Linked DNA regions of Rhizobium rhizoryzae. The protein of the gene in region 1 binds, or shares a complex with, the protein of each later gene. Links are inferred from orthologs where the notes say so. Each region holds a gene or a part of one and is shown in the gene's direction. Other genes may lie near its edges. The genes, in order: G6N80_RS07170 and tldD.

Region 1 (15,071 bases):
CTGCGCGTGCTGGGGGTTCCCGATAGCGCCTATGACCGGATCGTCACCTCCGGCGATGTAACGCGAAAGCTGATCGCCGAAGGCCCGAAAAACGTGTTTCTGCTCGGCCCGGAGCGCGACATGCCGCTGTTCGAGGGGCTCGATGTGAACGTGACCGGCGAGGCGGATGCGGAGGCAATCGTCTGCACCGGCTTCTTTGACGACGAGAAGGAAGTGCCGGAAGACTACCACGACATGCTGGTGCGCTTCGTCGGGAAGGGCGCGCCTCTCATCTGCGCCAATCCGGATCTGGTCGTCGAGCGTGGCCACCGCATCATTCCGTGTGCCGGTGCCGTTGCCGCCTATTTCGAACAGCTGGGCGGTTCCACCCGCATCGCCGGCAAGCCGCATTCGCCGATCTACGAGGCCGCGCTTGCGGCAGCGCGCGAGGTGAGGGGCGAGATCGACCTCGCCAAGGTCATTGCCGTGGGCGACGGCATGCCGACCGACGTGAAGGGCGCCTTGAGCTATGGTCTCGACCTGCTCTACGTCTCTGGCGGTATTCACGCCGCTGAATATACGGTCAATGGCCAGACGGACGAGGCGATCCTCAACGCTTACCTGAAGCGGGAAGGGGCGACGCCGAAATGGTGGATGCCGCGGCTGGCGTAATGGGTGCCTGAACGATGACCGTGTTTCACCGAAATGAGAAGAAAGAGCCGCTGCCCGATACGCTGAAGGGTGGTGTCGTGGCGATCGGAAACTTCGATGGCGTGCACCGCGGCCACCGCAGCGTGCTCGAACGCGCGCTGGAGATCGCTGAACAGCGCGGTGTGCCCGCATTGGTGTTGACCTTCGAGCCACATCCACGCACGCTGTTCAAGCCGGACCAGCCGGTTTTTCGGCTCACTCCAGCGCCACTGAAGGCGCGACTTCTGGAGGCCATGGGCTTCCGCTCGGTCATCGAATATCCGTTCGATGCGGAATTTTCCAAGCGTTCTGCCGAGGAATTCGTGCAGTCTGTTCTGAACGATTGGCTGCAGGCCAGTTCCGTGGTCACCGGTTTCGATTTCCACTTCGGCCGTGGTCGCGAAGGTGGCCCTGCATTTCTGATGGATGCGGGCCGACGCTACGGTTTCGATGTGTCGCTTGTTGATGCTTTCCGCGACGAAAATGCCGAGGTGGTTTCATCCAGCCGCATTCGGGACCTGCTAATTGCGGGCGATGTTGCCGAGGCTGCCGGACTTCTCGGCTATCGCTACACGGTGGAAGCCGAAGTGGTGCATGGCGAAAAACTGGGCCGCACGCTCGGCTATCCCACGGCCAACATGCGCATAGCACCCGAAGCCGGTCTGAAGCCGGGGATTTATGCCGTGCGCTTCCGGCGCGCGGACGGCACCATTCATGATGGTGTCGCGAGCTATGGTCGCCGCCCCACGGTGACGGATAACGGTGCGCCGCTGCTGGAAACCTTTGTGTTCGATTTTTCCGGCAGTCTGTACGGCGAAATCTGTGCCGTTTCCTTCTTCGGCTATCTGCGCCCGGAACTAAAATTCGATGGGCTCGACCCCTTGGTAGAGCAGATGAAGCGGGATGAGGAAGAGGCTCGCGCGCTGCTGGCTGGTGTCCAGCCGCTTGGTCCCGTCGATCGTGTCATTGCGTTTTGACTTGCCGCTCCTTCATTGAAACTCCTGTAAGGAAACCAGATCCATGGCCTCTACACCGCGCAGACCGGTCAACCCGATGGAGGCCGCCGAAGCCCTGTTCAAGCCCGCCAAGAAGCAGGCTGCACCGGCAGTTGAGCGTCGCTCTCCGCCCAAGGTGAAGGAAATGGTGTCCATCAAGCTCGACAGCGACGTGCTTGAGCATTTCCAGAATGATGGCCCCGGTTGGCAAGAGCGCATCAATGATGCTCTTCGCGCCGTGGTGGATGCACAGAAGGGTGAGTAGAATATCCCGGACGGCGCCCTCGCAAGCCCCTTTTCTTTATGGCGAAAAACCCCTAAAGAACCGGGCATCATGAACGTTTTTGCTGCGGCCTCCTTGAAGCGAATTATCGGCCCGGCCTTTCCAGCCGCCTGAACGGTAGCGGAAAGGTCCGGGTTTTCCGTGCTGGTTCCAGCGCGACGTGCCGCCAGTTTCCTTATCCTGCGACCGACCGAGCGTCGCTTTTCCGATGGCTGATCCATGACCGACATCAAGACCGATACCGCAGACAAGCAAGATTATTCGTCCACCCTGTTCCTGCCCGAGACCGATTTCCCCATGCGCGCCGGCCTTCCCCAGAAGGAGCCGGAAATGGCGAAGAAGTGGAAGGACATGGGGCTTTACAAAAAGCTTCGCGCCTCCGCCGCTGGCCGCGAGAAGTTCGTTCTCCATGATGGCCCTCCTTACGCCAACGGCAACATCCATATTGGCCATGCGCTGAACAAGGTGCTGAAGGACGTCATCACCCGCTCGTTCCAGATGCGCGGCTTCGATGCCAATTATGTTCCCGGCTGGGATTGCCACGGCCTGCCGATCGAATGGAAGATCGAGGAAAAATATCGCGAAAAGGGCAAGGACAAAAACGAAGTCCCGGTCAACGAATTTCGCCAGGAGTGCCGCGAGTTCGCGCAAGGCTGGATCAACATCCAGTCGGAAGAGTTCCGCCGTCTCGGCATCGAAGGTGATTTCGATAATCCCTACACGACCATGGCCTTCCACGCGGAAGCCCGCATCGCTGGCGAACTCCTGAAGATCGCCATGAGCGGCCAGCTCTATCGCGGCTCCAAGCCCATCATGTGGTCGGTTGTCGAGCGCACGGCGCTGGCCGAAGCGGAAGTGGAATATGCCGAGGTCGAAAGCGACACGATCTGGGTGAAGTTTCCTGCCGTTGGTGCATCAGGCGATCTCGACGGTTCGTTCGTCGTCATCTGGACCACAACGCCCTGGACGATCCCGGGCAACCGCGCGATCTCCTATTCGTCACGCATCGAATACGGCCTTTACGAAGTCACTGCGGCTGCGAACGACTTCGGTCCTCGTCCAGGTGAAAAGCTCATCTTCGCCGACAAGCTTGCAGCGGATGCTTTTGCCAAGGCGAAGCTGGAGTTCAAGCGCGTTCGTCAGGTCTCGGCGCAGGAACTTGGCTCCATCACCTGCGCCCATCCGCTCGCACACCTTGGCTACACCTTCAAGGTGCCGCTGCTCGATGGCGATCACGTTACCGATGATGCCGGTACGGGCTTCGTGCACACGGCGCCAAGCCATGGTCGCGAAGACTTTGATGCCTGGATGGGGCACGGCAAGGCGCTTGCCGAGCGCGGCATCGACACCAAGATCCCGTTCCCCGTTGATGATGCAGGTTTCTACACGGAAGAAGCGCCCGGCTTTGGCCCTTCGGCTGAAGGCGGTGCTGCGCGTGTTATCGACGATAACGGCAAGAAGGGTGATGCCAACAAGCGTGTGATGGAAGCGCTGATCGCCGCCAACAACCTGTTTGCCCGTGGCCGTATCAAGCATGAATATCCGCATAGCTGGCGCTCCAAGAAGCCGGTCATCTTCCGCAACACGCCGCAATGGTTTGTCTATATGGACAAGGATTTGTCCGATGGCACGACACTGCGCACGCGCGCCCTCTCGGCCATCGACCAGACCCGTTTCGTGCCTGCCGGTGGTCAGAACCGCCTGCGCGCCATGATCGAGCAGCGCCCGGATTGGGTGCTTTCCCGTCAAAGAGCGTGGGGCGTGCCGATCTGCGTCTTCGCCGATGCTGAGGGCAATGTCCTGAAGGATGAGAAGGTCAATGCCCGTATTCTCGAAGCCTTCGAGAAGGAAGGGGCAGACGCCTGGTTCGCTGCCGGTGCCAAGGAACGCTTCCTCGGCAACGAGCATGACGGCGACAAGTGGAAGATGGTCACCGACATCCTTGATGTCTGGTTCGATTCCGGTTCCACCCATACCTTCACCTTGGAAGATCGTCCGGATCTGAAGTGGCCGGCGGATGTCTATCTGGAAGGCTCCGACCAGCATCGCGGCTGGTTCCATTCCTCGCTTCTGGAAAGCTGCGCAACGCGTGGCCGCGCGCCGTACAACGCCGTCATCACCCATGGTTTCACCATGGCGGAAGATGGCCGCAAGATGTCGAAATCGCTCGGCAACACGGTAACGCCGCAGGATGTGATGAAGGAATCCGGCGCTGATATCCTGCGCCTCTGGGTCATGTCGACCGACTATGCCGAAGACCAGCGCCTCGGCAAGACGATCATCCAGACGAACATCGATGCCTATCGCAAGATCCGCAACACCATCCGCTGGATGCTCGGTACCCTGGCCCATGACCATGGCGATGAGATCGCCTATTCGGATCTGCCGGAACTCGAAAAGCTGATGCTGCATCGCCTCAGTGAGCTCGATCAGTTGGTGCGCAAGGGCTATGACGAGTTCGATTTCAAGCGCATCGTCCGCGCTCTGTCGGATTTCGCCAACGTCGAGCTATCGGCCTTCTACTTCGATATCCGCAAGGATGCGCTCTATTGCGATGCGCCGTCTTCGGCTCGTCGTCGCGCGGCCCTTTTCGTCATCCGCAAGCTGTTCGATTGCCTCGTGCTGTGGTTTGCGCCAATGATACCGTTCACCACGGAAGAGGCATGGCTGTCGCGTGATCCGTCCGCCACGTCCGTGCATCTCGAACAGTTCCCGGCAATTCCGTCGAACTGGGCAAACGAGACGGTTTCGGAAAAGTGGAAGCAGGTGCGCGCCGTTCGCCGTGCCGTGACAGGCGCTCTGGAAATCGAGCGCAAGGAAAAGCGCATCGGCTCTTCGCTGGAAGCCGCACCCGTCGTGCACGTGGCTGATCCGGAGCTTCTGAAGGCGCTGGAAGGTCTCGATTTCGCGGAAATCTGCATCACCTCGGATATTTCCGTGGTGGCAGGAGAAGGTCCGGCAGAGGCATTCCGTCTGGACGATGGCACCAAGGTTGCGGTCGAGCCGAAGCTTGCGGAAGGCGTCAAATGCGCCCGTTCGTGGAGGATCACCAAGGATGTCGGTTCCGATCCGGCATACCCGGATGTCTCGGCGCGCGATGCCGAGGCGCTGCGTGAACTGGCCGCATTGAAGTGAGTGAAGAATACCGGATGATTGCGCTTTGCCGCGTCATCCGGTAAGTCTGCCTGAAATTGGCCGGATTTTTCGGCCAATCGGGGTTTTGAGTGATCTCGCGCGCCAGGACGGGGCGCGTCTGGAAGGGTTGGTATGAAGACGTTGCAGGCAATTCGTGTAAGGCTCGGCCTACTCGCCGCGGCTGCGGCAGTGGTTGGTTTGTCCGGCTGCGTTTCGAGCCCGACCTATGGAACGAGCAAGACCGCCGGCGAGCAGTTGGTGGACGATCTGGGTTCCGCCATTTCGCTGGGTCCGGAAGACAAGCCAAGCACCAAGTACAATCCGCGTCCCGGTCTGGTGGTCAACAAGGCCCGCACGGATAACCTGCCGCAACCGCAGACCTCGCTTGCAAGCCGCGAAGCAAATCCGAACTGGGTCGAGTCCCCGGAAGAAACACGCGCACGTCTGCGTGACGAGGCGGAAGCCAACAAGAACAACCCGCATTATCGCTCGCCTCTGCTGGCTGGTGATGGCAAGGCCGGTACGATGACCGAGGCCCAGAAGTGGGAAGCCTTCCGTCAGGCCAAGGCCAATGCGGAAAGCCCGGGCATTGCGGGTCAGCGCCGCACGCTCACCGAGCCGCCGGTTCAGTATCGCGTGGCCGATAGCGCCAACCTGACCGATCTCGGCGAACCGGAACTGAAGAAAGAGCGTGAGCGCAAGAAGTCTGCCGCTGCCGCTTCTTCCAACTCGTCGTCCTGGTGGAACCCCTTCAAGTAAGGGGCTCCCGTCCCAGCGTCAGCCTTTGCCCGAAAATGCGCCATCTCGCTTGGCCTGGAAGAAATCCACCAGCAAGCGAGAAGTTGTCGTCTCTGCGAAGCCGGAATAGACATCCGGCGAATGGTGGCAGGTCGGCTGGTTGAAGAAGCGGACGCCGCTTTCCACCGCTCCCCCTTTGATATCTCTGGCGCCGTAATAGAGCCTGCGGATGCGCGCAAACGAAATGGCCGCCGCACACATGGTGCAGGGTTCGAGCGTGACATAAAGATCTGCGCCGACCAGCCGCTCTTGTCCCAAGGCCTCGCAAGCCATCCGCAACGCCACGATTTCCGCATGCGCCGTGACATCGTTCCGCTCACGGGTGCGATTTCCGCCGCGTCCGACGATCTCGCCATCCAGCACCACAACCGCGCCGATCGGCACCTCATCGCGCTCTTTCGCCCGGATTGCCTCCTCGATCGCCGCATTCATGAAACGATTTGTCCCGCTCATGCGGCGATTCCCTCTTAACCCGGCGGGCCTGACCTGATAGGAACGGTCCCAACCTGCGTCGCGCCGGTTCAACCGAGATGCGACAAGACGTCAGTACAGTCAACACACGCACTTAAGGTAGGACGCGATGTCCCACCCTCGCTTCAGGCAAACAACATATGAGCTTTAAAGACAAGCCGAAGCGCGAAGGAGGCAAGCCCTTCGATCGCGACAGGAAGAAACCAACCGCAGCCCGCAAATCCGATGATGGCGCGTTTTCCGCAAAGAAGGGCCCTCAGAAGCCCTTCCGCAAGCCAGCCGTCGATGCGTCGGCTGTGGCTGCTGCGACAGCGGACAAGCCGGAGCGCATTTCCAAGATCCTGGCGCGCGCAGGGATTGCCTCTCGCCGCGATGTCGAGCGCATGATCATGGAAGGCCGCGTCAGCCTCAACGGAACGGTGCTGGATACGCCCGTCGTGAACGCGACCCTGGCCGACAAGATCGAAGTGGATGGCCAGCCGATCCGCGGCATCGAGCGCACGCGCCTGTGGCTCTACCACAAGCCTGCCGGTCTGGTGACCACGAATTCCGATCCGGAAGGGCGTCCGACAGTCTTCGAAAACCTGCCGGAAGAACTGCCGCGCGTGATGTCGATCGGCCGTCTCGATATCAATACCGAGGGCCTTCTGCTGCTGACCAATGATGGCGGTCTGTCCCGGGTGCTGGAACTTCCCACCACAGGCTGGCTGCGCCGCTATCGCGTGCGCGCCCATGGCGAAGTCAGCCAGGAGCAACTGGACAAGCTGAAGGACGGCATTGCCGTCGATGGCGTCCTCTATGGCGCAATCGAAGCGACGCTTGATCGCACCCAAGGCCACAATGTGTGGATCACCATGGGTCTTCGTGAAGGCAAGAACCGCGAAATCAAGAACGTGCTGGGTGCTCTGGGGCTCGACGTCAACCGCCTGATCCGCATCTCCTACGGGCCGTTCCAACTGGGCGATCTGCCGGAAGGCCATGTGGTGGAAGCGCGCGGCCGCATGCTGCGCGATCAGCTTGGCCCACGTTTGATCGAAGAGGCCAAGGCCAATTTCGACGCGCCGATCTACAACAATCCGCCGCCGGACGAGGACAAGCCCGAGGTGAAGGCTCCTCGTGCCGAGAAGGCCTGGGGTGCTGGTGAGAAGCGTACTGCTGAAAAGCCCGCTGGCCATCGCGATGATCGCGATGCACCGCGCGGCGAGCGTCGCGAGGGCGGCAGGTTTGGCGATAAGCCCGGCTTTGGCGAAAAGCCAAAGTTTGGTGACAAGCCGAAGGGTCGCGGCGACGGCAAGTTTGCTGGCAAGGGCAAGCCTTCCGGCAAGTTCGATAGCCGGTCCGGTGGCCGCGACGATCGTTTCGAAGACGAGAAGCCCAAAAAGCGTGCGCCCATGGGCACATCCCGCACAGCCAACGTCTGGATGGCGCCCGGCGCTCGTCCCACCAAGGATGGAGGCGCTGGCAAGAGCTCGGCGCGCGCCGAGGCGGAACGCCTGTTCAACAAGCCGACCGAGGCTCCGCGTCGTCCCAACATCAACCGTGTCGAAGGTGACAGCGACTGGATCCGCGCCGAGGAAGCGCCGGCACAGCGTCGTTCTCGTGACGAGGATGGCGGCGGCTTCCGTGACCGCGGGGATCGTGGTGACCGTGGCGATCGCGGGCCACGCCAGGATCGCGGTGACCGCCCGTTCCGCTCAGAGCGCCCGGATCGTGGCGATCGTCCTGCGCGGGGAGAACGCCCCGAGCGTGGAGAACGCAGGGAAGGCGGAGACCGTTCATTCTCCGATCGTCCGCGGTCGAAGCCACCTTTCAGCAAGGATGCCGGCGGCGAGCGCCCGGCGCGCGAGGGCGGCGAACGCAAGTTCTCGCGTCCGCAGGGAGAACGCTCTGAAGGCCGTGGTCGTCCCTTCGGCGACAGGCCGGATCGCGGTGACCGTCCACAGCGCAGCGAGCGCGGAGATCGCGAAGGCGGACGCAGCGGGTTCGGCGGCAAGCCGGGCGGTCGCGCATCTGGCGAGCGTTCCTTCGGTGAACGGTCTGGCGGTGAACGGTCTGGCGGCGAGCGCTCGTTTGGCGAAAGATCGGGCAAGCCAGCGGGCAAGAGCTTCGGTGGCAAGCCTGCCGGAAAATTCGGCGGCAAACCCGGTGGCGCGGGCAAGCCGGGCGGTCGTCCCGGTGGTTCCGGCAAACCCGGTGGGCGTCCGGCTGGCGGTCGCGGTCCCGGTTCGGGCTCGCGCGGCGGCGCAGGTGGCAGCAAGGGTCCTCGCGGTCCGAGGGGCTAAGTCGTGCGCATTGTCGGTGGTGAATTCCGTGGCCGAAGTCTTGCCACGCCAAAATCAAACGCGATCCGGCCGACCATCGACCGGACGCGGGAGAGCCTGTTCAACATCATCAGCCATGTCTACCCGGAGGCCGTGGATGGCACCCGGGTTCTTGACCTGTTTGCCGGAACCGGCGCTGTAGGGCTGGAGGCTCTGTCGCGCGGCTGCCGGAGCGCACTGTTCGTCGAGAACGGCGTTGAGGGACGCGGTCTTCTGTGGGAAAACATCGAGCAGTTCGGCCTGCATGGCCGTGCTCGCATCTTGAGGCGGGATGCGACCAGTCTCGGTACCGTTGGAAACATCGAGCCGTTTCATTTTGTCTTCGCAGATCCGCCCTACGGTCAGGGTCTCGGCGAGCAGGCGCTTCTTTCCGCCCATAAGGGTGGCTGGATTGCACCGGATGCGCTGGTGGTTCTGGAGGAAAGGGCGGATGTGAGCGTGGCGTGTGATCTTGTTTTCCAGCCGCTGGAACAGAGGGTTTTTGGCGAAACCCGCATAGACTTTTTCCGCTACAAACCAGCCTGAAGGCAAAGCGCGATGACGACACGGATCTCCCCCGGCGCAGAGCATGTCGTCCCCTCAAATGGTGCTCCGCGCGTCGCCGTTGCTTTCGGCGGCGGGGGCGCGCGTGGCATTGCCCATATTGCCGTCATCGAGGCGCTTGATGAAATGGGCATTCGCCCGGTTGCGATTGCAGGTTCGTCGATCGGTGCAATCTTTGGCACCGGCATGGCGGCAGGAATGAGCGGCGCCGAGATCCGCGACTATACGCTGGAAACGGTCGGCAACCGCAACGCTGTTTTCAACCGCCTTTGGTCGCTCGGTCCGGCCAGTATGCGTGATGGCATCGGCGGCTTCCGCCTCGGCCATTTCAACCTGGAGCGCATTCTGGAGGCGTTCCTGTCTCCGGCAATTCCGCAGAGCTTCGGCGAACTGTCCATTCCGATGAAGATCGCCGTCACCGATTACTACGGCCAGACGGAAGCCATTCTGGAAACCGGCGATTTGCGATTGGCCATAGCGGCCTCCGCGGCAATCCCCGGGCTTTTCATGCCGGTGCGGATCAATGGCCGCATCATGGTGGATGGCGGTATCTTCAACCCCATCCCCTGGGAACACCTGATGGAGGACTGCGACATCGTCATCGGTGTCGATGTCGTCGGCGCGCCGGAAGGCGATGGAACCCATCCGCCCAGCCGTTTTGATAGCATGTTCGGCGCCAGCCAGTTGATGATGCAGTCAGCCATCGCGCTGAAGATGAAGCTGCATCCGCCCCACATTTTCCTGCGCCCCTCTGTCAACCGGTTCCGCGTGCTGGATTTCCTGAAGGCACGGGAGATTCTCGAGGAGTCCCAGCCCATCAAGGATGAGTTGAAGCGCTCCTTCGAGAAGTTGATGGCACGCCGGGACCGCGACTGATACCAAATGTCGATGATATGAACCGATTGCGTGGGACCGGAGACCTTCATCCGAGGAGGAGCATACCGGAGAGCGATGCGCCTGCATCGGTCGAGGATTGCGACAAAGTCGGTGGAGGAAATCCGGCCCATCCAGAGGACCGGGCGCTTTTGGCCTTCGGACGTCGTCGAAAATCCACGCCGGACCTTCAGGTCCGACTGTGGTTTTCTTCTCGCCGCAAACCAAAATCGCTCCGGCGCAATCGGTCCCTATCATCGACATTTGGTATGAGATAGCCGCGCGGCTCAGGCTTGTCCCGCGGAATCGGCTTCGTGTGCCACCGGCTGCCTCTTCGGCTTGGTCAGAGGCTCCGGGCGAACCGGGCGCGTGTGGAGCATGTGCAGACCGGCAGTCAGACCCTCCGCTGCCTGTATCTGCAGCCGTTCCTCGTCCCGCCGACGGATATCGGCGCCGATCTCGGCGGCTTCCGTTTCCGTCTTTCCAAGCGCCTCCAGCGTTTTCTGGCCGAAGAGCAGGCCGGATTCCAGCGTTTCGCGGATCTCGTAATCCACCTCGCGTGCCCGCAACGAGATCGTGTGAATACGATCATAGGAGCGCACGAACAGTTTCACCTCTGGAAACTCGGACCGGATGAGATCCACGATCCTGTCGGTGATATCGCGGCGATGCGTACAGATCGCAACGATCTTCGCCCGCTCGATACCCGCTGCCAGAAGAACTTCCTTGCGGGCGCCATCTCCAAAGTAGATGCGAAAACCGAAGGAGCTTGCCTGCCGGATGCGGTCCGGTGAATCGTCGATCACGGTCACGTCGCGGCCCCCGGCGAGCAGAATCTGCGCGGCGATCTGGCCGAAGCGCGAAAAGCCGATCATCAGCACATCCGCACCCGCACCTTCGAAATCCTCTTCTATTTCTTCCCGCTTCTGCTCTCCGGTGAAATAGCGCCGCGCGAGTGCCGAACCCAAGGGCGTCAGCGCCATGGACAGCGTGACGCTGGCAATCAGCAGCGAGGATGCGCCAGCCGTCAGAAGACCGGCGGAGACCGCCGTGGTGAACAGCACGAAGCCGAATTCACCGCCCTGCGGCAGAAGTGCTGCGATGCTGGCCGAATCCTCCTTCGTCGAACCCCAGAGACGGCAGAGCACGTAGATTACCAATCCCTTGGCGATCATGAAGAATGGCACGCCGGCCACGATCAGAAGCAGGTTCGACAGGATGGCGTTGAGATCAAGGGAGAGGCCCACTGCCATGAAGAACATGGCGAGCAGCAGGCCGCGAAAGGGCTCGATATCTGCTTCCAACTCGTGGCGATAGGAGGATTCAGCCAGCATGATGCCCGCAAGAAAGGCGCCCATGGCCATGGAGAGGCCAACGAGTTGCATCAGTACGGCGGACCCCAGCACGACCAGAAGTGCCGCGGCAAGCATCACTTCGCGGGCGCCCGTGCGGGCAATCACCTGAAACATCGGCGTCAGCAGATAGCGACCTGCAACCACCATGGCTGCGACGGCGAGAATGGCGCGACCGGAATCGACAAGAATGGTCGATGTGCTGGCCTCCGGTCCCGAACCCAGAATGGTCACGAGTGCCAGAAGCGGCACGATGGCGAGATCCTGAAACAGCAGGATAGAAAAGGCGCGACGTCCATAAAGCGCGTTGGCTTCCCCATTGTCCGCAAGGATCTGCAGGGCAAAGGCGGTGGAGGAAAGCGCAAGGCCAAAGCCTGCAATCACGCTTCCTTGCCAACTGGCAATATTGGCGAGATAGGCGAGACCTGAAAGAAGCAATCCGGAGAACAGAACCTGCGCGGTTCCGAGAACGAAGATGTCGCCGCGCATCTGCCACAGGCGGGAGGGCTTCAGTTCGAGGCCGATGATGAAGAGAAGGAACACGACCCCGAGTTCTGAAACATGCAGTACTTCTTCCGGATCGGAGATCAGCCGCAGGATCGGCCCGATGACGATACCGGCTGCGAGGTAGCCCAGAACGGTCCCGAGACCCAGTTTCTTGAAGATCGGCGCGGCAAGCACGGCGCCACCCAGCAGAAGCAGGGTTTCGTTGAACAGTGGATCGGGTGTCGCCATGGAGCCTCTCGTCCGGATTGGGGGCTGACAAGAATCGCTTGTCGCACTTGATGCTTTGTTTAGTGCACAATACATGGTTCGTGAACGAAGGGTTTAAGCGAATGACATCCGAAATTGATTCCTCTGCCCTGGTGACCCGCGCCAGCGAACTTATCGATCTTGCCATGAAGGCCGGAGCCGACCAGGCCGATGCGGTCGTGGTACGCTCGCGCTCGCGCTCCGTCAGCGTGCGACTGGGCAAGGTGGAAAATACGCAGAGCGCGGAAAGCGATGATTTTTCGCTGCGGGTCTTTGTCGGCCAGCGCGTGGCAAGTGTATCTGCCAATCCTGGTTTTGATCTCAAGGCACTGGCAGAACGGGCCGTTGCCATGGCCAAGGTCTCGCCAGAAGATCGGTTCGCCTGCCAGGCCGATGAAAAGGACCTGGCGCACAGCTACCCCGATCTCGATCTCTTCGATCCGACCGAGGTTTCGACCGACACGCTGACCGATGCAGCACTGGCAGCAGAAGAGGCGGCCTTAGCTGTCGGCGGTGTGACGAATTCCTCCGGCGCAGGTGCTTCGGCCGGTGCTGGCGGTCTCGTACTGGTGACGTCGCACGGATTTTCCGGCAGCTACATGGCAAGCCGTTTCGGTTGTTCCGTCAGCGTGATCGCGGGCGAGGGCACGAAGATGGAGCGTGACTACGACTACGACAGCCGCCTCTACTTTGCTGAGCTGGACGATGCGCGTGACATCGGAAGACGGGCAGGCGAGCGCGTGGTAAAGCGCATCAATCCACGACAGGTACCAACGGCGAGCAACGTTACCGTTGTGTTCGATCCCCGCATTGCGCGGGGCTTCGTCGGTCATATTGCCGGTGCCATCAACGGCGCATCCGTGGCGCGCAAGACAAGCTTCCTGCGCGATCGCATGGGGCAACAGGTTTTGAAATCAGGCCTCAACATCACCGATGATCCGCTGATCGTGCGCGGCTCTTCCTCGCGCCCCTTCGATGGCGAAGGCGTCAAGGGTGAGCGCATGGTGATGATCGAGGACGGGGTGCTGAACCACTGGTTCCTGTCCACGTCCACGGGCCGGGAACTGGGACTGCCCACCAACGGTCGCGGCGTCCGGGGCGGCACGAGCGTCAATCCTGCATCCACTAATCTGGCCCTTGAGCCGGGTGACATCTCGCCGCAGGATCTGATCCGCAGTATCGGCAACGGCTTCTATGTCACCGAACTCATCGGTCACGGCGTCAACATGATCACGGGCGAATATTCCCGGGGCGCAACCGGCTTTTGGATCGAGAACGGCGAAATCACCTATCCGGTCTCCGAGGTGACGATTGCGTCCAACCTGAAGGATATGTTCATGCGGGTCACGCCAGCCAACGATATTGATCGAAGCTTCGGCACGGCTGCTCCTACCATCGCGATTGAAGGCATGACGCTTGCCGGACGCTGAAAACACCAGAACAGACTGGAGCGATGATCTCGCGCTGATCCGCCGTGCGGCGCGAGAGGCGGGTGAAATTGCCTTCGCTTTCTTCGGCCAGTCGCCTGAAGTCTGGTGGAAAACGGAGGGCGGACGATCCCCCGTAAGCGCGGCGGATTTCGCTGCAAACGACCGGCTTCAGGACATCCTGTTGAAGGCGCGCCCGAATTATGGCTGGCTCTCGGAAGAAACGGATGACGATGAGGCCCGTCTTACCGCCGAAACCGTATTTGTCATCGATCCGATTGACGGAACCCGCGCCTTCATCAATGGCGAGAAGACCTGGTGCGTCAGCGTGGCCGTTGTCCATCGTGGAGAGCCTGTCGCAGGTGTCCTGTTTGCGCCCGCTCTTGGTGAGGAACTGTATTCGGCTCTTGGACTGCCTGCCCTGAAGGATGGCGTCCCAATAGAAGTCTCCAAACCGCGCGAGGAAGGACTTCGGCAGATTGCGCTTCCGGAGGATATGCTGGCTCGCTTCCCGGACGATGTTCGAGATACCCTCAAGCGCATTCGCCACGTGCCCTCTCTTGCCTATCGCATTGCCATGATTGCGGATGGTCGCATTGACGGCACGGTGGTAAAGCGGAATTCTCACGATTGGGATCTTGCAGCGGCCGATGTAATCCTGCATCAGGCGGGCGGGCGCCTGGTCGATCTCGAAGGTAACCGCCTCGTTTACAATCGAAAGCGCGTGACTCACGAAGAGTTATGTGCAGGCGCCGAACATGTTCTGGAAAGCCTCGTCCGCGGTCTGCGATCCTGTTGACCTTTTTTGCGGAATGCCGCAGGAGAATAGGACGGGGGAGATTAAAGGATTGGGCGATTATGACCGATAAAGACGGCAAAAAGCAACTTCTTCACCTGGTTTTTGGCGGAGAGCTGGAAAGCCTCCAGAGTGTTGAGTTCAAGGATTTGAAAGCGCTCGACATCGTCGGCATTTTTCCGGACTATGCGAGTGCCCTGCAGGCCTGGAAGGCCAAGGCTCAGGCGACCGTTGATAACGCACAGATGCGTTACTTCATCGTGCACATGCACCGCCTTCTGGATCCACAATCCAACGACTGACGCAACCACGCCACTGGGTGCCGTTTTCGGCGCGTTTTTGACGTATTTTGACAGCATACGATTGCGGCATTCGGTTGGGGAGCGATTAAGTCGATGGTCTTGATGAGCGGATGGGGCAAGTGAGGAGCGGCATGGCGCAAGCAGCCCTTTTGGCGTACCGGCTGGCCGGAATCTGCGCCTATCCCCTCGCTGTCCCCTATCTTTCCTATCGCGCTTTCAAGGGCAAGGAAGACAGGGCCCGTCGGCTGGAGCGGTTCGGCCATCCCAGCCAGCCAAGGCCGCGCGGGCCTCTGGTCTGGGTGCATGCGGCAAGTGTCGGTGAAACCAATGCCGTCATCCCGCTGATCAAGGAA
Region 2 (15,149 bases), 120 kb from region 1 along the record:
TTCGTCCGCCCGTTCGTTTTCCGGGTGACCCGCATGGCCCTTGACCCAGTGCCATTTCACCTTGTGCCGCTGGTTGGCGACATCGAGTTCCTGCCAAAGTTCACCATTCTTGACCGGCTTCTTGTCCGCCGTCTTCCAGCCGTTCTTCTTCCAGCCGAAGATCCACTTGGAGATGCCGTCCATCACATATTTGCTATCGGTATGAAGGTCGACCTCGCAGGGGCTCTTCAGCGCATTGAGCGCGCTGATCGCCGCCAGCAATTCCATGCGGTTATTGGTGGTTTCTGGCTCGCCGCCATAGAGTTCCTTTTCATTCTCCCCGTAGCGAAGAATGGCGCCCCAGCCACCCGGACCCGGATTGCCCGAACAGGCACCGTCGGTAAAGATCTGCACCTGTTTCATGCGGCGGGCTCCAGCCCATATTCGGATGCAGCTTCGATCGCGCGGTGAAAGCGCGATTTGCGCAGGTATTCGATCGGATCTTTCTTGACCACCAGAGCGCCCTCCGGCGTCGTCAGCCAGTCGTAAAGCCGCGTCAGGAAAAAGCGTAGGGCCGAGCCCCGGCACAGGACCGGAAGAGCCGCAATCTCATCTGCGTTCAAGGGACGAACGGACTGGTAACCGGCAAGAAGCGCGCTGCCCTTCGCGAAATTATAGGCGCCATCGGGCTGGAAGCACCAGGCATTCAGGCAGATGGAGACATCGTAGGCCAGAAGATCATTGCAGGCGAAATAGAAATCGATCAGTCCTGACAGGCGATCGGACAGGAAGAACACATTGTCCTGAAACAGATCGGCATGGATGACACCCTGCGGCAGATCCTGCGGCCAGTGGCTGACCAGATAGTCGAGCTCGGCGCCGATTTCCTGCTGAAGACCGGGCAGAACCTCATCGGCACGCGGGGCAGCCTTGGCCCACAGTTCCTGCCAGCCATTCACCGAAAGCGCGTTGCGGCGGGTAATCGAAAAGTCGCGTGCCGCCAGATGCATCTGCGCCAACGCAACACCTACGGCATGGCAATGCTGTGCTTCCGGCTTGCGCAGCCACATGCCTTCGAGGAATGAAATGAGCGCCGCCGGGCGACCCGACAGTTCACCGCAGATTTTGCCATCATGACGCGGCAGCGGCAGCGGGCAATTCAGGCCCTTCTGCGCAAGGTGCTGCATCAGCCCGAGGAAGAAGGGCAGATCACCTGCGTCGACCCGCTTTTCATAGAGTGTCAGGATCAGCGGATCCTTCGTGGTATGCAGCAGGAAATTGGAGTTCTCGACGCCCTCCGCGATCCCCTTGTAGGAGGTCAGTTCGCCCACATCATATTCGCTGAGAAAATTGCGAAGGTCGTTTTCGGTAATGTCGGTATAGACAGCCAAGAGCTCTGGTCCTGCATTCGATCCTGCGTTGGACATGAAATACACAGCAGGATGGCCCTGTGGCTAGTGCCGCGGGCACTTCAGGCACAGGAATTCTATCGGGTCTACAGCGGTCTTGACGTTCGATAGCGGTTGATCAGCCAGCCGGCGAGCAGGCCGAAAGCCGCGCCCGCCGCCTTGATCAGCGCGTCTCGCACTTCCGGATGGCGGGTCGGTTGCAGATATTGAAGCAGCTCGATGGCAAAGGCGGATGCGATGATGAAGGCCGTCGAAATCAGGAAATAACGGGGATAGGCCACGACGAAGAGGCAGGACAGCAGCGCAAACGCCAGCGCGCGGTCCACATTCACCGGCAGAACATCATGCGGGCGCAGGCCGATGGGAGAGACGGTTGCGAAAATAATGAAGGCAAGGGTCGACCAGGCCAGTATCTTGAAGAGCTTTTCCGACATGGTTCCGTGCTGGCTCGGGTTTTATCAGCGCTTAGTGACGGAAACCTGTGGCCAAGTAAAGGCGGAAGCTGCGACAGCGTTAATCGCAAGACTTGCGCCGGATCCCAACTCACCCGTTCACCCAGGCCATATCCTCGCGGGTCAGCTCGATATCGCGAAGCTCGCGGTTGACCAGGAAATGTTCGTTTTCTTCCGTTGTGATCGCCAATTCGACACTGGCATCGAAACGCTCCCGGAAGGCTTCGATGATTTCATCGACAATGACTTCCGGCGCCGAGGCACCGGCGGAAATGCCGAGCGTGCCTATCGTGCCGATGCTTTCCCAATCGATTTCGGAGGCCCGCTGAACCAGCAGAGACCGCGTGGCCCCTGCCCGCAGAGCAACCTCCACCAGCCGCTTCGAATTGGATGAATTCGGAGCACCGACAACTATGAAGAGATCGCAACCGGGTGCGGCCTGCTTCACGGCTTCCTGCCGGTTGGTGGTGGCATAGCAGATGCTGTCTGCCGAAGGCGCCGTCAGGTTTGGAAAACGCTCCTGCAGCTTGGCAATCACGCCCGCCGTATCATCGACCGAAAGCGTTGTCTGCGTCACATAGCCCAGATTGTCCGGATCCGATGGCTGGTAACCCCCGGCATCTTCCACGGTCTCAATCAGCGACACCGTTCCTTCCGGCAATTGCCCCATCGTGCCGATGACCTCCGGATGACCCGCATGGCCGATCAGCACGACGTGACGGCCAAGCCTCTGGTGGCGCATGGCCTGCTTGTGCACCTTAGACACCAGCGGACAGGTGGCATCGAGGTAGAACAGATTACGCGACTGCGCATCCTCCGGCACGGATTTCGGCACGCCATGGGCGGAAAACACCACGGGCTGATGCCGATGTTCCGCCGGGATCTCGTTCAGTTCCTCGACGAAGATGGCGCCCTTTGCCTCAAGCCCTTCCACGACATAGCGATTATGGACGATTTCATGACGCACATAGACCGGAGCGCCATACCGCTTGAGCGCCAGAACCACAATCTGGATTGCCCGATCCACCCCGGCACAGAAGCCGCGCGGGCCGCACAGGCGAATGTTGAGCGGGGGACGGGAAACCTGCATGTTCATCGACAAACCTAGCCAGCAATCAGCACAAAAATCAGGGCGATGGCCGCCGGAAGCGCCTGAATGACGAAGATCTTCCGGGAGGCCGTTGCCCCTCCATATAGGCCAGCGACCAGCACACAGCCAATGAAAAATAGCTTGAGCTGATAGGCAACCCCAGCATCGGGATGGACAAGCGCCCAGAGAAGCCCTGCGGCCAGGAAGCCGTTGTAGAGACCCTGGTTGGCCGCCATGACCTTTGTTGCTTCTGCCCGCTCGGGCGTCAGGCCAAAGGCCTTTCGTCCCCTGGGCTTGGTCCAGAGAAACATTTCGAGCACAAGAATGTAGATGTGCTCAAGCGCAACCAGCGCAACCAGACTATTTGCAATAACAGACATTCAAATCCCCCTCATAAAACAATGATATGCAACACCGCGATTGCCCTTCACCGGCCAGTCGGATCATCCTTTCGACGACGGAACACCATGGCAAGCGAGACCCCGACAAGCGCCGCAGCAAGGCCGTACCAGGTGACCGCATATTGCAGATGGTTATTCGGCAATTCGAACTGCGTGACGCCCGCTTTCGGCCAGCCGCCCGGGGGCTGCACGGCATCATCCGCATCGACAAAGAAGGGCACCACATTTACCGGATCGAGGTTCGTGGACCGCACCATCGCTGTCCAGTCCTTCCAGTAGAAGATGTTCTTCTGCAGATCGTTATCCGGCACAAGCGAGGATGGCTTGCCTTCCAATCGGTTGCGGAGGTAACCGGTCAAGGCGACGGTCCCCTGCACCTCTCCCGCCTGCCGTTTGTCCGCCTGCTTCAGATCATAGGGCACGAACCCCCGGTTGACGAAGAGCTCCCGCCTATCGGCCAGTCGCAGCGGCGTGTAGACATAAAAACCCGTGCGGCCAGCATCCGTGGCAAAGAAATGCCGCTCCTTGGTGTGATCGAAGACACCTTCGACACGCACGCGCAGATATTCCTGATCCTGCCCGGTTTTCAGCGCCGTTTCGGCATCGACCAGTTCGACCGGCGCCGCCTGACGGCGGGCCTCCATTTGCGCCAGTAACTGCTCTTTCCAGTGAAGGCGCTGGACCTGCCAGGTGCCGAGCGACAACAGGATGGCGAGAGCGACCAGAACCAGCACGGCGGAAACGAGCTTGCGACGAGGCGACATGCGGGGCGGCAGCGAAGGGGACTGATCAGCCACGGTCTATGCTGCCTTCATGGGCACTGTGCTTGTATTGCAAGGCAATCAGGACGCCCTTCAACAAGCGCAGCGAGCCAAGGCAGATGACGATGGAGAATGGTGCCGTGACGATGAAATGCAGCCAGATGGACGGGTGAAAGGTGAATTCGAACCAGAGCGCAAACCCGACCACCACGAATCCGACCAGCAGCATCACGAAAACCGCCGGACCATCGCCTGAATCCGCAAAGGAGTAATCAAGGCCGCAATTGCCGCAGGCAGGCCGAACCTTCAACAGGCCATCAAACAGCCTGCCTTGACCACAGCGCGGACAGGAACCGGACAGGCCAGCGCGGATTGCATCTTGCGGCGGGTAATGGGCTTCATCCTGCATTGTCAATCTATCCGCTAACTTTGCCTATTGTCTGCACCGACGTTACCCGCAGCCAAGGCGTCTGTCCAAATGGAAAAGGGCGACCAGAGCCGCCCTTTGCACATTCAAGTGAAGCGTTGGCTCAATGAGCCAACGGTGCTCCCCAACCACCCCAGATGTAGATGGTGAAGAACAGGAACAACCAGACCACGTCAACGAAGTGCCAATACCAGGCGGCGGCTTCGAAGCCGAAATGCTTCTGCGGTGTAAAGCCACCATTGACGGCGCGCAGCAGGCAAACGATCAGGAAGATCGTGCCAATCAGGACGTGGAAGCCGTGGAAGCCGGTGGCCATGAAGAAGGTTGCGCCATAGATCGAGTTCTTGAAGGCGAACGGAGCTTCGGCATATTCGTAACCCTGCACGAAGGAGAACAGAACGCCGAGCACCACGGTCAACAGCAAACCGTTGATCAGGCCCTTGCGGTCATTGTGCAGCAGGGCATGGTGCGCCCAGGTAACGCAGGTGCCGGACAGAAGCAGGATGACCGTGTTGTAGAGCGGCAGATGCCAGGGATCCAGCACTTCGATGCCCTTCGGAGGCCACTGGCCGCCGGTTGCAAGAACGCGGCTCGCCTGGATCGCTTCGTTGGCATAAAGGCTGGCATCGAAGAAGGCCCAGAACCACGCCACGAAGAACATGACTTCCGAGGCGATGAACATGATCATGCCATAGCGCAGATGCAGCGAAACAACACGCGTATGGTGGCCTTCGCGGCCTTCCTTGATCGTATCAGCCCACCAGCCGATCATCGTGTAGATGACGATGGCCAGACCGATGAAGAACAGCCACGGCGTGGCAAGGTTCAGGCCGAACATCTTGAATTCACTACCATGCAGGTAGCGCATGAAGCCCACACCGCCGAAGGTGAGAACGAAAGCACCGATGGAGGCAAGCAACGGCCACGGGCTTGGATCAATGATGTGGTAATCGTGCTTTTTCTGATGTGCGTCTGCCATGTCGAAGTCCCCGGTCTTTCTCCTCAAGCCCCCGCGCCAGGCGGAGGAGCCCTCTCTTACAGTTTACGGCCCGTCTCGCCCGTCTTATCCTGCAAACCGGCAACCGGCTTGGCCCCCTGGCTTGGATAGAACGTGTAGGACAGCGTAATAGTTCTGATATTCTTGGTTTCTTCTGCCTTGGTGATCTCTGGATCAACGAAAAACACCACCGGCATTTCCAGAGTTTCGCCTGGCTTCAGGGTCGTTTCCGTGAAGCAGAAGCACTGGACCTTGTTGAAATAGGCACCCGCCTCCATGGGCGTGACATTGAACACGGCCGTTCCGGTTACCGGTGTCGGCGATTTGTTCGTTGCCTTGTAGGTGATCTGCACCGTTTCGCCGATCTTCGGCTCAACGGAATTCTGCACCGGCTTGAACTCCCAGTTCAGCCCGGACGACGTATTCGCGTCGAAGGTAACCTTGACCGTCTGATCGAGAACCGTATCGGAAAACTGCTCGACCCGCTGGGTGGTGCCGTTATAGCCGGTCACCTGGCAGAACAGGCGGTACAGGGGAACGGAGGCATAGGCGGCGCCCACCATGCCGGCCACGAACACGACACAGCCGACGAGGATCGAACTGTTGTTCACCCGGCGCTGCGCTGGCTTTGCGGCTTCAGTCATGTGGCATCCTCCTCCCTTGCGTTCATCTCAGCCCACGTGTCCGATCTTGATCAGCGTCACGATATAGAAGATGACCACGAGCGCGCCGAGCACCACGCCCAGCGCGATGTTGCGACCACGCCGGGACTTTTGCTGCTTTTCATTGAGCTTGATCGTTTCCATCAGAGCAGCCCTCCCATGGGACCGAAGATCGCGGCTGCAAAATGCGAAGCCAGCAGACCGCAGAAGATGACGAAGAGATAGAGCACCGAATAGGCAAACATCCGCTTTGCCTGTACCATCTTTTCGTCGCCATCCGGCATACGCCAGACGGCGATGGAACAGAGAATGAAGATGGCCCCCAGGACGGCCGCGAAGGCCCCGTAGGCCCACCCAACCAGCCCGGTCAATGTCGGTGCGACGCCCACCAGAGCAGTCAGGACTGCATAGACGATCATCTGAAGCTTGGTGGACCGTTCGCCTGCAACATTCGGCATCATTGGGACGCCAACGGAGCCGTAATCGCGCATCTTGAAGAGAGCGAGTGCCCAGAAGTGCGCGGGCGTCCAGAGGAAAATGATAAGGAACAGCAGGACGCTGTCGAGGGAGACGCCGCCGGTGACGCAGGCCCAGCCAATCATGGGCGGAAACGCGCCGGATGCACCACCAATGACGATGTTCTGCGGGGTCGAGCGCTTGAGCCACATCGTATAGACGACGGCATAGAAGAAAATGGTGAAGGCCAGCAGGCCCGCGGCGAACCAGTTGACCACAAGGCCGAGGATCGCAACCGAGAATGTGGACAGCGTCAAGCCGAAGGCGAGCGCTTCCTGCGGCAGGATGCGGCCATCCGGGATCGGACGGCGCGCCGTGCGGCTCATGACGGCATCGATATCGGCGTCATACCACATGTTGAGAGCGCCGGATGCGCCCGCGCCAACGGCGATGCACAGAATGGCGATGGCACCGATGAAGGGATTGATGTGGCCCGGAGCCAGCATCAGTCCGGCAAAGGCCGTGAACACTACAAGCGACATCACGCGCGGCTTCAAGAGCTCGAAGAAATCGCGAGCGCCAGCTTCCGAAAGACGAACCTGATCGTCTCCTCCAAGGCCCGCGTGATGATCGACTGTGGTCATGTTCAAATCCTAACTCTACCGGAAGCGGCGCAGGGTTGCCGCGCCGCCTCTTATTGTCCTGCGCTTACTTGATGCGCGGCAGTTCTTCCCACTGGTGGAACGGCGGCGGCGAAGACAGCTGCCATTCCAGCGTGGTTGCACCTTCACCCCACGGGTTGTCACCGGCAACGCGCTTGCGCGCAAAGGCTTCCCAGATGCCGTATAGGAACACCAGAACACCGACGAAGGAGATGTAGGAACCGATGGAGGACACGTAGTTCCAGCCAGCGAAAGCATCCGGATAGTCGATGTAGCGGCGCGGCATGCCCGCAAGACCGAGGAAGTGCTGCGGGAAGAACACGAGGTTCACGCCGACGAACATGACCCAGAAATGCAGGTTGCCGATCGCTTCGGAATACATGTAGCCGGTCATCTTCGGGAACCAGTAGTACCAGGCTGCGAAGATGGCGAAGACTGCGCCGAGCGACAGAACGTAGTGGAAGTGCGCGACGACGTAATAGGTGTCATGCAGAGAGCGGTCGAGACCGGCATTGGCCAACTGAACGCCCGTGACACCACCGACCGTAAACAGGAAGATGAAGCCGATCGCCCAGATCATCGGTGTGCGGAAGGTCAGTGAACCGCCCCACATCGTTGCGATCCAGGAGAAGATCTTCACGCCCGTTGGAACGGCGATGACCATGGTTGCGAACACGAAGTAGCGCTGCGCATCGAGCGACAGGCCGACCGTGTACATGTGGTGCGCCCAGACGATGAAGCCGACGGCGCCGATGGCCACCATGGCATAGGCCATTCCGAGGTAGCCGAAAACCGGCTTTCTGGAGAAGGTGGACACGATGTGGCTGATGATGCCGAAGCCGGGCAGGATCAGGATGTAGACTTCCGGATGACCGAAGAACCAGAACAGGTGCTGGTAGAGGATCGGGTCACCGCCACCTTCCGGCGCGAAGAAGGTCGTGCCGAAATTGCGGTCCGTCAGAAGCATGGTGATGCCACCTGCCAGAACCGGCAGGGACAGAAGCAACAGGAATGCCGTGACCAGAACTGACCAGGCAAACAGCGGCATCTTGTGCAGGGACATGCCCGGCGCGCGCATGTTCAGGATCGTGGTGATGAAGTTGATGGCACCGAGGATGGAAGACGCGCCCGAGACGTGAAGCGCGAAGATCGCCAGATCGACGGCCGGACCGGGCTGACCGGATGTCGCGAGCGGCGGATACATGGTCCAGCCACCGCCGACGCCGAACGCGCCTGCCGGACCTTCCACGAACATGGACAGGACGAGCAGCAGGAAAGCCGGGACGATGAGCCAGAAGGAGATGTTGTTCAGACGCGGAAACGCCATGTCCGGCGCGCCAATCATGATCGGGATCATCCAGTTGGCAAAGCCGCCGATGAGAGCGGGCATGACCATGAAGAAGATCATGATGAGTGCGTGGGCGGTGGTGAACACATTGTACATGTGCTTGCCGCCGTCGATGGCAGCATCACCCTGGAAGCCGTAGACCATGGATGCCAGACCGTGGAAGATCTGGATGCCAGGCTCCTGCAGCTCCATGCGCATGGCGACTGACATGAGGCCGCCGACGATGCCTGCCATGATCGCGAAGATCAGGTAGAGCGTGCCGATATCCTTGTGGTTGGTCGAGAAGAACCAGCGGGTAAAAAAGCCCGGCTTGTGATCGTGATGGTGATCATCGTGAGCATGCGCGCCGTGCGCGGCATGCTGATGATCATGTGCGGAAGGTCCAGCCATTGTCCCCACTCCCTTACTTGATTTCCGCGGAGGCCAGCTTCACGCCGGTCTTGGCATCGGTTGCAGCCATGAGTGCCTTGTTGGCGCCCTGCAGATCGCTGCCGGCCTTGGCCATCCATGCCTTGTACTGCTCGTCCGAGACGACGCGAATGGCGATCGGCATGTAGGCGTGGTCCTTGCCGCAAAGCTCGGAGCACTGGCCGTAATAGAGGCCTTCCTTCTCGGCGCGGAACCAGGTTTCGTTCAGGCGGCCCGGGACGGCATCGATCTTGACGCCGAAGGCTGGCATGGCGAAGGCATGGATGACATCCGTCGGAGCAGCCGTCACCAGCATGCGCACAGTCTTGTTGACCGGCAGAACCAGTTCGTTATCGACGGCCAGCAGGCGCGGATAGACCTTTGGATCAACCTTGCCCGTTGCCGCGCGATCGGTTTCCTTCAGCATGTAGCTGTCAAAACCAACCGGATTTTCAGATCCCTGGTATTCATAGGACCACAGCCACTGCGTTGCAGTTGCCTTGACCGTCACGTCCGGATTTTCAGGAATGGTGAGCTGCGCGTTCAGAAGGTTGAACGACGGAATCGCAAGGAAAAGGAGAATGACGACCGGACCAAGCGTCCAGGCCACTTCGATTGCGGTATTGTGGCTCGTCTTGGATGGCACCGGATTGACGCTGGCGCGGAACTTCACCACGACCCAGACGATAAGCGCCAGCACGAACAGGGTGATCGGCACGATGAACCAGAGGCTGTAGTGCGAAAACCACCGGATTTCATGCATGATCGGCGATGCTGCCTGCTGAAGATCAAGCTGCCACGGCACAGGTTGATCCGCCCCTGCCCCCGAGGCAAAGAGCAGACAGATCGTCGCAGCCAAGGCTGCATAGGCTCTGTTCATCGATTTCTCTCCCCTTGCGTTTGATCTAGATCAGACCACAACGCAAATTCCCTAGCTATAGACCTCCGGTTCAACCACAGAATCACGCCTGCCGCAATATCCGTAAAGGGGGTTGCGGGCGCTTGTTCGTGCGGCATTTTTGCCCAGAATCAATTTTAACCACAAAAGAGCCCGGAATTGCTGGCTTCCGGTTCGCTCCCCATTTTCGCCGCAGTCGCTTGAAATTACGAGAGGGCTTTTCATTCCCGCTCCCCGGCGACAAGAATAGCGCGACTGATTCGTTTGAGAGGTTTTCATGAAATTCCCGACCCTGCGCGCCGCCACAATGGCCGCACTGTTGCCCTTGGCGCTTGCGGCGCAGCTCGTGGCAGAGCCCGTCCAGGCCCAGACGTCATCGGGAGACAAGCAACCTCGTCCCACGCAGTCTCCAGCGCCGGCGCAACCGGCGCCAGCTTCCCCGTCTGCCGGTTCCGCGCCGAGAACCTCCCCTCCTCAGACTGGCTCGCCGGCAGCACCCGGCACCGTGCGCGAGAGCCATGGCGCCTGGTCGATCCTATGCGACAAGCCCGCGGGTTCTTCCGTCGAACAATGTGCGATGATGCAGAACGTCATCGCCGATGATCGCCCGGAAGTCGGCCTGTCCGTCGTCGTGCTGAAGACCGTGGACCGCAAGGCCCGCATTCTGCGCATCCTCGCGCCGCTCGGCGTTCTTCTGAAGGACGGCATGGATCTCTTCGTCGACGGCAACAATATCGGTCGCGCCTATTTCACGCGCTGCTTCTCCGAAGGGTGCTATGTGGAAGTCGAAATCGACGACGAGTTGATGAAGATCCTCAGGGCTGGCAAGAACGCAGTTTTCGCGCTTCGGGAATCCGTTGATCAAGATCGCGTCGGCATTCCGATCGAGCTGTCCGGTTTTGCCCAGGGCTACGACGCCCTGCCTTGAACCATACTCGTTCCGCTGACTTTTTCTTGCGCGTTCGCGAGTGTGCTCCTACATCGAAGTCCAGGCCGACCGTCTGGATCGGCGAAGGAGTTAATCATGACCACCGACCTTATCAATCTGTTCGATTGCGATGAAACGCGCTTGCGCGCCATGCTCTCCGAAGCGCTGAGCGGCGCGGATGATGGCGAGCTTTTCATCGAGCATGCGCAGGCAGAAGCGCTGACCTTCGATAACGGGCGGCTTAAGGGCGGTTCCTTCAATACAGACCAGGGTTTCGGCCTTCGGGCCGTGGCAGGCGAAGCAGTGGGCTATGCGCATGCGGGCGAACTCTCGGCCTCGGCATTGACGCGTGCCGCCGATGCGGTGAAGGCGGTGACGCGCGGCTATGCAGGCACCTATTCGGCGGCACCGCAACGCACCAACAAAAAGCTTTATGGCGACGAAAACCCGATCGGCTCTCCCACCTTCGAAGAGAAGGTGAAGCTTCTGACGGAGATCGACGCCTATCTGCGCAACAAGGATCCGAAGGTCCGGCAAGTGACCGCCTCGGTTGCGGCAAGCTGGCAGGTCGTCAATATTCTGCGCGCCGACGGTCATCTGGTTACGGATGTCCGCCCGATGACGCGCGTCAATATTTCGGTGATTGTCGGTGAAGGCGATCGCCAGGAAAGCGGATCGTCGGGCAAGGGCGGCCGCATCGGTCTCACGGATTTTCTGCTGAACGGCAACTGGCAACAGGGCGCCGATGAGGCGCTGCGGCAGGCCCTGACCAATCTGGAAGCGGTCGACGCACCGGCTGGCACCATGGATGTCGTCCTGAGTTCCGGCTGGCCGGGCGTGATGCTGCACGAAGCTGTCGGCCACGGCCTGGAAGGTGATTTCAACCGCAAGAAAACCTCCGCTTTTGCCGGGCTTCTGGGCCAGATGGTAGCCGCACCCGGCGTGACCGTCGTGGACGATGGGACAATCGACAACCGTCGCGGTTCGATCACCGTCGACGACGAAGGCACGCCGTCGGCCTACAATGTGCTGATCGAAAAGGGCAAGCTCGTCGGCTATATGCAGGACCGGCAGAATGCCCGGCTGATGGGCATGAGCCCCACCGGCAATGGCCGCCGCCAGGGCTACGCCTACCAGCCCATGCCGCGCATGACCAACACCTACATGCTGGGTGGAGACAAGACGCCGGAAGAAATCATCGCCTCGGTCAAGAAGGGCATTTATGCCGTTTCCTTCGGCGGCGGACAGGTGGACATCACTTCCGGCAAGTTCGTGTTCGATTGCACGGAAGCCTATCTCATCGAGAACGGCAAGGTTGGTCCCGCCATCAAGGGCGCAATGCTGATCGGCAACGGACCGGATGCCATGCAGCGCGTTTCCATGGTCGGAAACGACACCAAACTGGATACCGGGATCGGCAATTGCGGCAAGGCAGGTCAATGGGTGCCAGTCGGCGTGGGCCAGCCGCATCTGCGCATGGATCAGGTCACGGTCGGCGGTACGAAGGCGTGAAAGAGTGATGAACGAAAACGCGCTGGTGCCTGAACTGGCGGTTTTCGACTGGTCCGTCAGCCGCGACTTCTACGTTGAGCTCATAGGCTTTGATGTTCTCTATGAACGAGCAGAGGAAGGTTTCAGCTTTCTGACACTCGGCACAGCGCAACTGATGATCGACCAGATCGGTCTGGGTCGGACTTTTGGAAATGAAGGCGCGCCGCTCGAACGGCCTCTCGGACGCGGCATGAACCTGCAGATCCGGGTCAGCTCAATTCAGCCGATCCTAAATCGTCTGGCCAAATTGCACTATCCGTTGTATCTGGCCCCGGAAGAAAAGTGGTATCGCCGTAACGATCAAGAGCTTGGACAGAAGCAATTCATCGTTGCCGATCCCGATGGCTATCTGCTTCGCCTGTTCGAAGAATCAGGAACAAGGCCGATCTCGCCCTGAACCAGACACACGCGACCAGGCAAAGTTGATCTTATGCATCTATCCCTCCCCCGCCCTCCGAAAGCCGTCATCTTTGATATGGACGGCCTGCTGCTCGATACCGAAGTGCTGTATCGCCAGTCGATCATTTCGGCTGCGGCCCATCACGACCTGCCGATTGGTCCCTCGATCTACGAAGGCATGCTGGGGCGGCCGTGGATCAGTATCGCCGATCTGCTGCGTGAGCATTACGGCACGGACTTCGATGCCGATGCCTTCCGTCAGGTCTGGCTTGCCCATTTCGACCTCCTGACGGAAACCGAACTGCGCCTGAAGGCAGGCGTGAGCGAGCTTCTGGATGTACTTGACGCGCTTGAACTTCCGCGCGCCGTTTGTACCTCGTCGGCGCATTTCCAGGTCGAACATCATCTGGGGACGCTGGGTATTCTGGATCGCTTCCATCATGTCATCGCACAGGGCGACTATCCGCGTGGGAAGCCGCATCCCGAACCCTATCTGGCGGCTGCCGCGCGCATCGGGGTCGATCCTGCCGACTGCCTGGCGCTTGAGGATTCCTACAATGGCATCCGAAGCGCGGCCGGCGCCGGGATGATGGCTGTCATGGTGCCTGATCTTCTGCAGCCGACCGATGATATCCGTGCGATCTGCACGCAGGTGGCAGAAAGCCTTGTGCATTGCTGTGCGTTCTTCGATCAGCATCCGGCGCGTCGCAACCTATCTGCCTGATTGATCGGCGGATCAAATCTGTTTGTTTGACATCTTCAGGCTCAACGCGCTCATTGCGCATCATTTTTATCGTGATGCGGTCTGATGCTAGATAATTTTCTTATCAATCACCCTCTACAGCAGATTCTTCTTCTCAGTTTCGTCGCGCTCGTAGCAGGAACGGCGCGTGGCTTTTCGGGCTTTGGCGGCGGCCTGATCTTCGTGCCGCTGGCAAGTGCGCTGGCCTCGCCACAGGTGGCGGCGCCGGTTCTTCTGATCGTCGATGCCGTGATGACCGTCGGCATGCTGCCGGATGCCATTCGTCGCGCCAACCGTCGGGAGGTGGGCATGGTGGCCATCGGTGCACTGGTGGGCGTTCCCACGGGAACCGTGCTGCTGGCCTATGCGCCGTCCCTCTTCCTGCGCTGGTGCATTGCGGCCATCGTGCTTGGCCTGCTTGCCTTCCTGATCAGCGGATGGCGCTACCAGGGCAAACCGAAAACAGGCTTGAGCATTGGCACCGGATTGATCGCCGGTCTTTTCGGTGGCGTCGCACAACTCTCAGGTCCACCGGTTGTGGCCTATTGGCTGGGCGGTGCCATTCCCGCCGCACGGGTTCGGGCAAATCTCGTGGCCTATTTTGCCCTTTCAACCATCATCACCACGGTCTCCTATGTCAGCGCAGGACTGCTGACACTGGACGTCGTGCTGGTCTCCTGCGTTGCAGGCCCAGGCTACGGGCTTGGTATTCTGCTTGGATCGCGACTGTTCGGTCTGGCGGACGAGAAAACGTTCCGCCGCATCTGCCTGGCATTGATCGGTGCAGCGGGAGTGATCAGCCTGCCGGTTCTCGACAGCATCCTCCGGTAGAAACCGCGCAATTCGTTTCAGTTTCAGACGGTGATTTTTAGAAGTGCTTAACGGTTGACGCGCTAGCGTGTCCACGACAAAGGCGAGAACCGGATCAACAATCAGATGAGCGTATTGTTACAGGCCATTTGGCGCCGTAGCGTCAAGCGCGCAATGATTGCCGGCGGCCTGGAAGCGGCTTACGTGCTGGCTAACCTTGGTGTCCTGCGCACTGCGCGTGGGGATGGCGCCATCTTTACGCTGCATCATGTGCGGCCTCATGCACCGCGCATCGTAGAACCCAATGCCCATCTGGAAATCACGCCAGAATTTCTGGATCAGGCGCTGAGCCGACTGAAGGAAGAAAGCTACGATTTCATCCCGCTTTCAGAGGTTCCGGCCCGCCTTGCAAACCCGAGTGAGAGGCCCTTCGCCTGCTTTACGCTGGATGATGGCTATCGCAACAATGCCGATCACGCCCTGCCCGTCTTCGAACGCCATGGCGCACCGTTCACGATCTTCATCAACGAAGGTTTCGCGGATCGCACGCATACGATCTGGTGGGAAACGGTGGCGGCGCTGATCAACCAGGAAAGCCGGATCCGCTTCGATTTCGGTGATGGCGAGGAAGAGATCAGGCTGTCCTGCCCAAAGAGCAAGCTCGATGCCTTCGACCGCTTCGCCCGCTTCATGCAGAAGGATTGCGAGGCCCAGGCGGTAAAGCGTCTCGATGACGCAGCACGAGGCTACGGGATCGAGCCTTTGGCGA

What was found.
Region 2: the proteins of G6N80_RS07170 (region 1) and tldD are in contact, whole or in part, in a solved structure (PDB 5NJ9), measured with the Escherichia coli proteins. The link is inferred for Rhizobium rhizoryzae from one-to-one orthologs.

Annotation. Positions count from the first base shown.
Region 1 is NZ_CP049250.1:175,966-191,036, reverse strand. What follows is about bases 11,543-14,449. They hold G6N80_RS07170 (TldD/PmbA family protein), read left to right. Parts: upstream 11,543-12,276; coding sequence 12,277-13,623; downstream 13,624-14,449. Other genes in these bases: G6N80_RS07165 (3'(2'),5'-bisphosphate nucleotidase CysQ), read left to right, coding at 13,610-14,419; G6N80_RS07175 (monovalent cation:proton antiporter-2 (CPA2) family protein), read right to left, coding at 11,543-12,175. Also shown: G6N80_RS07220 (TIGR01459 family HAD-type hydrolase), read left to right, coding at 1-651; G6N80_RS07215 (bifunctional riboflavin kinase/FAD synthetase), read left to right, coding at 666-1,646; G6N80_RS07210 (BrnA antitoxin family protein), read left to right, coding at 1,690-1,929; ileS (isoleucine--tRNA ligase), read left to right, coding at 2,167-5,082; G6N80_RS07200 (hypothetical protein), read left to right, coding at 5,215-5,841; G6N80_RS07195 (nucleoside deaminase), read right to left, coding at 5,860-6,333; G6N80_RS07190 (pseudouridine synthase), read left to right, coding at 6,492-8,633; 16S rRNA (guanine(966)-N(2))-methyltransferase RsmD, read left to right, coding at 8,637-9,197; G6N80_RS07180 (patatin-like phospholipase family protein), read left to right, coding at 9,210-10,091; more of G6N80_RS07175, read right to left, coding at 10,376-11,542; G6N80_RS07160 (DUF4170 domain-containing protein), read left to right, coding at 14,479-14,718; waaA (lipid IV(A) 3-deoxy-D-manno-octulosonic acid transferase), read left to right, coding at 14,838-15,071.
Region 2 is NZ_CP049250.1:49,925-65,073, forward strand. Bases 10,198-13,182 are described here. They hold tldD (metalloprotease TldD), read left to right. Parts: upstream 10,198-10,974; coding sequence 10,975-12,390; downstream 12,391-13,182. Other genes in these bases: G6N80_RS06635 (invasion associated locus B family protein), read left to right, coding at 10,228-10,878; G6N80_RS06645 (bleomycin resistance protein), read left to right, coding at 12,398-12,826; G6N80_RS06650 (HAD family hydrolase), read left to right, coding at 12,860-13,182. Also shown: rnhA (ribonuclease HI), read right to left, coding at 1-402; G6N80_RS06580 (homoserine kinase), read right to left, coding at 399-1,370; G6N80_RS06585 (VanZ family protein), read right to left, coding at 1,475-1,822; ispH (4-hydroxy-3-methylbut-2-enyl diphosphate reductase), read right to left, coding at 1,932-2,936; G6N80_RS06595 (DUF1304 domain-containing protein), read right to left, coding at 2,945-3,310; G6N80_RS06600 (SURF1 family protein), read right to left, coding at 3,358-4,095; G6N80_RS06605 (DUF983 domain-containing protein), read right to left, coding at 4,121-4,501; G6N80_RS06610 (cytochrome c oxidase subunit 3), read right to left, coding at 4,623-5,498; G6N80_RS06615 (cytochrome c oxidase assembly protein), read right to left, coding at 5,555-6,160; G6N80_RS23485 (hypothetical protein), read right to left, coding at 6,188-6,322; G6N80_RS06620 (heme o synthase), read right to left, coding at 6,322-7,278; ctaD (cytochrome c oxidase subunit I), read right to left, coding at 7,343-9,034; coxB (cytochrome c oxidase subunit II), read right to left, coding at 9,048-9,932; more of G6N80_RS06650, read left to right, coding at 13,183-13,552; G6N80_RS06655 (sulfite exporter TauE/SafE family protein), read left to right, coding at 13,637-14,401; G6N80_RS06660 (polysaccharide deacetylase family protein), read left to right, coding at 14,507-15,149. UniProt on the Escherichia coli protein: Metalloprotease involved in CcdA degradation. Suppresses the inhibitory activity of the carbon storage regulator (CsrA).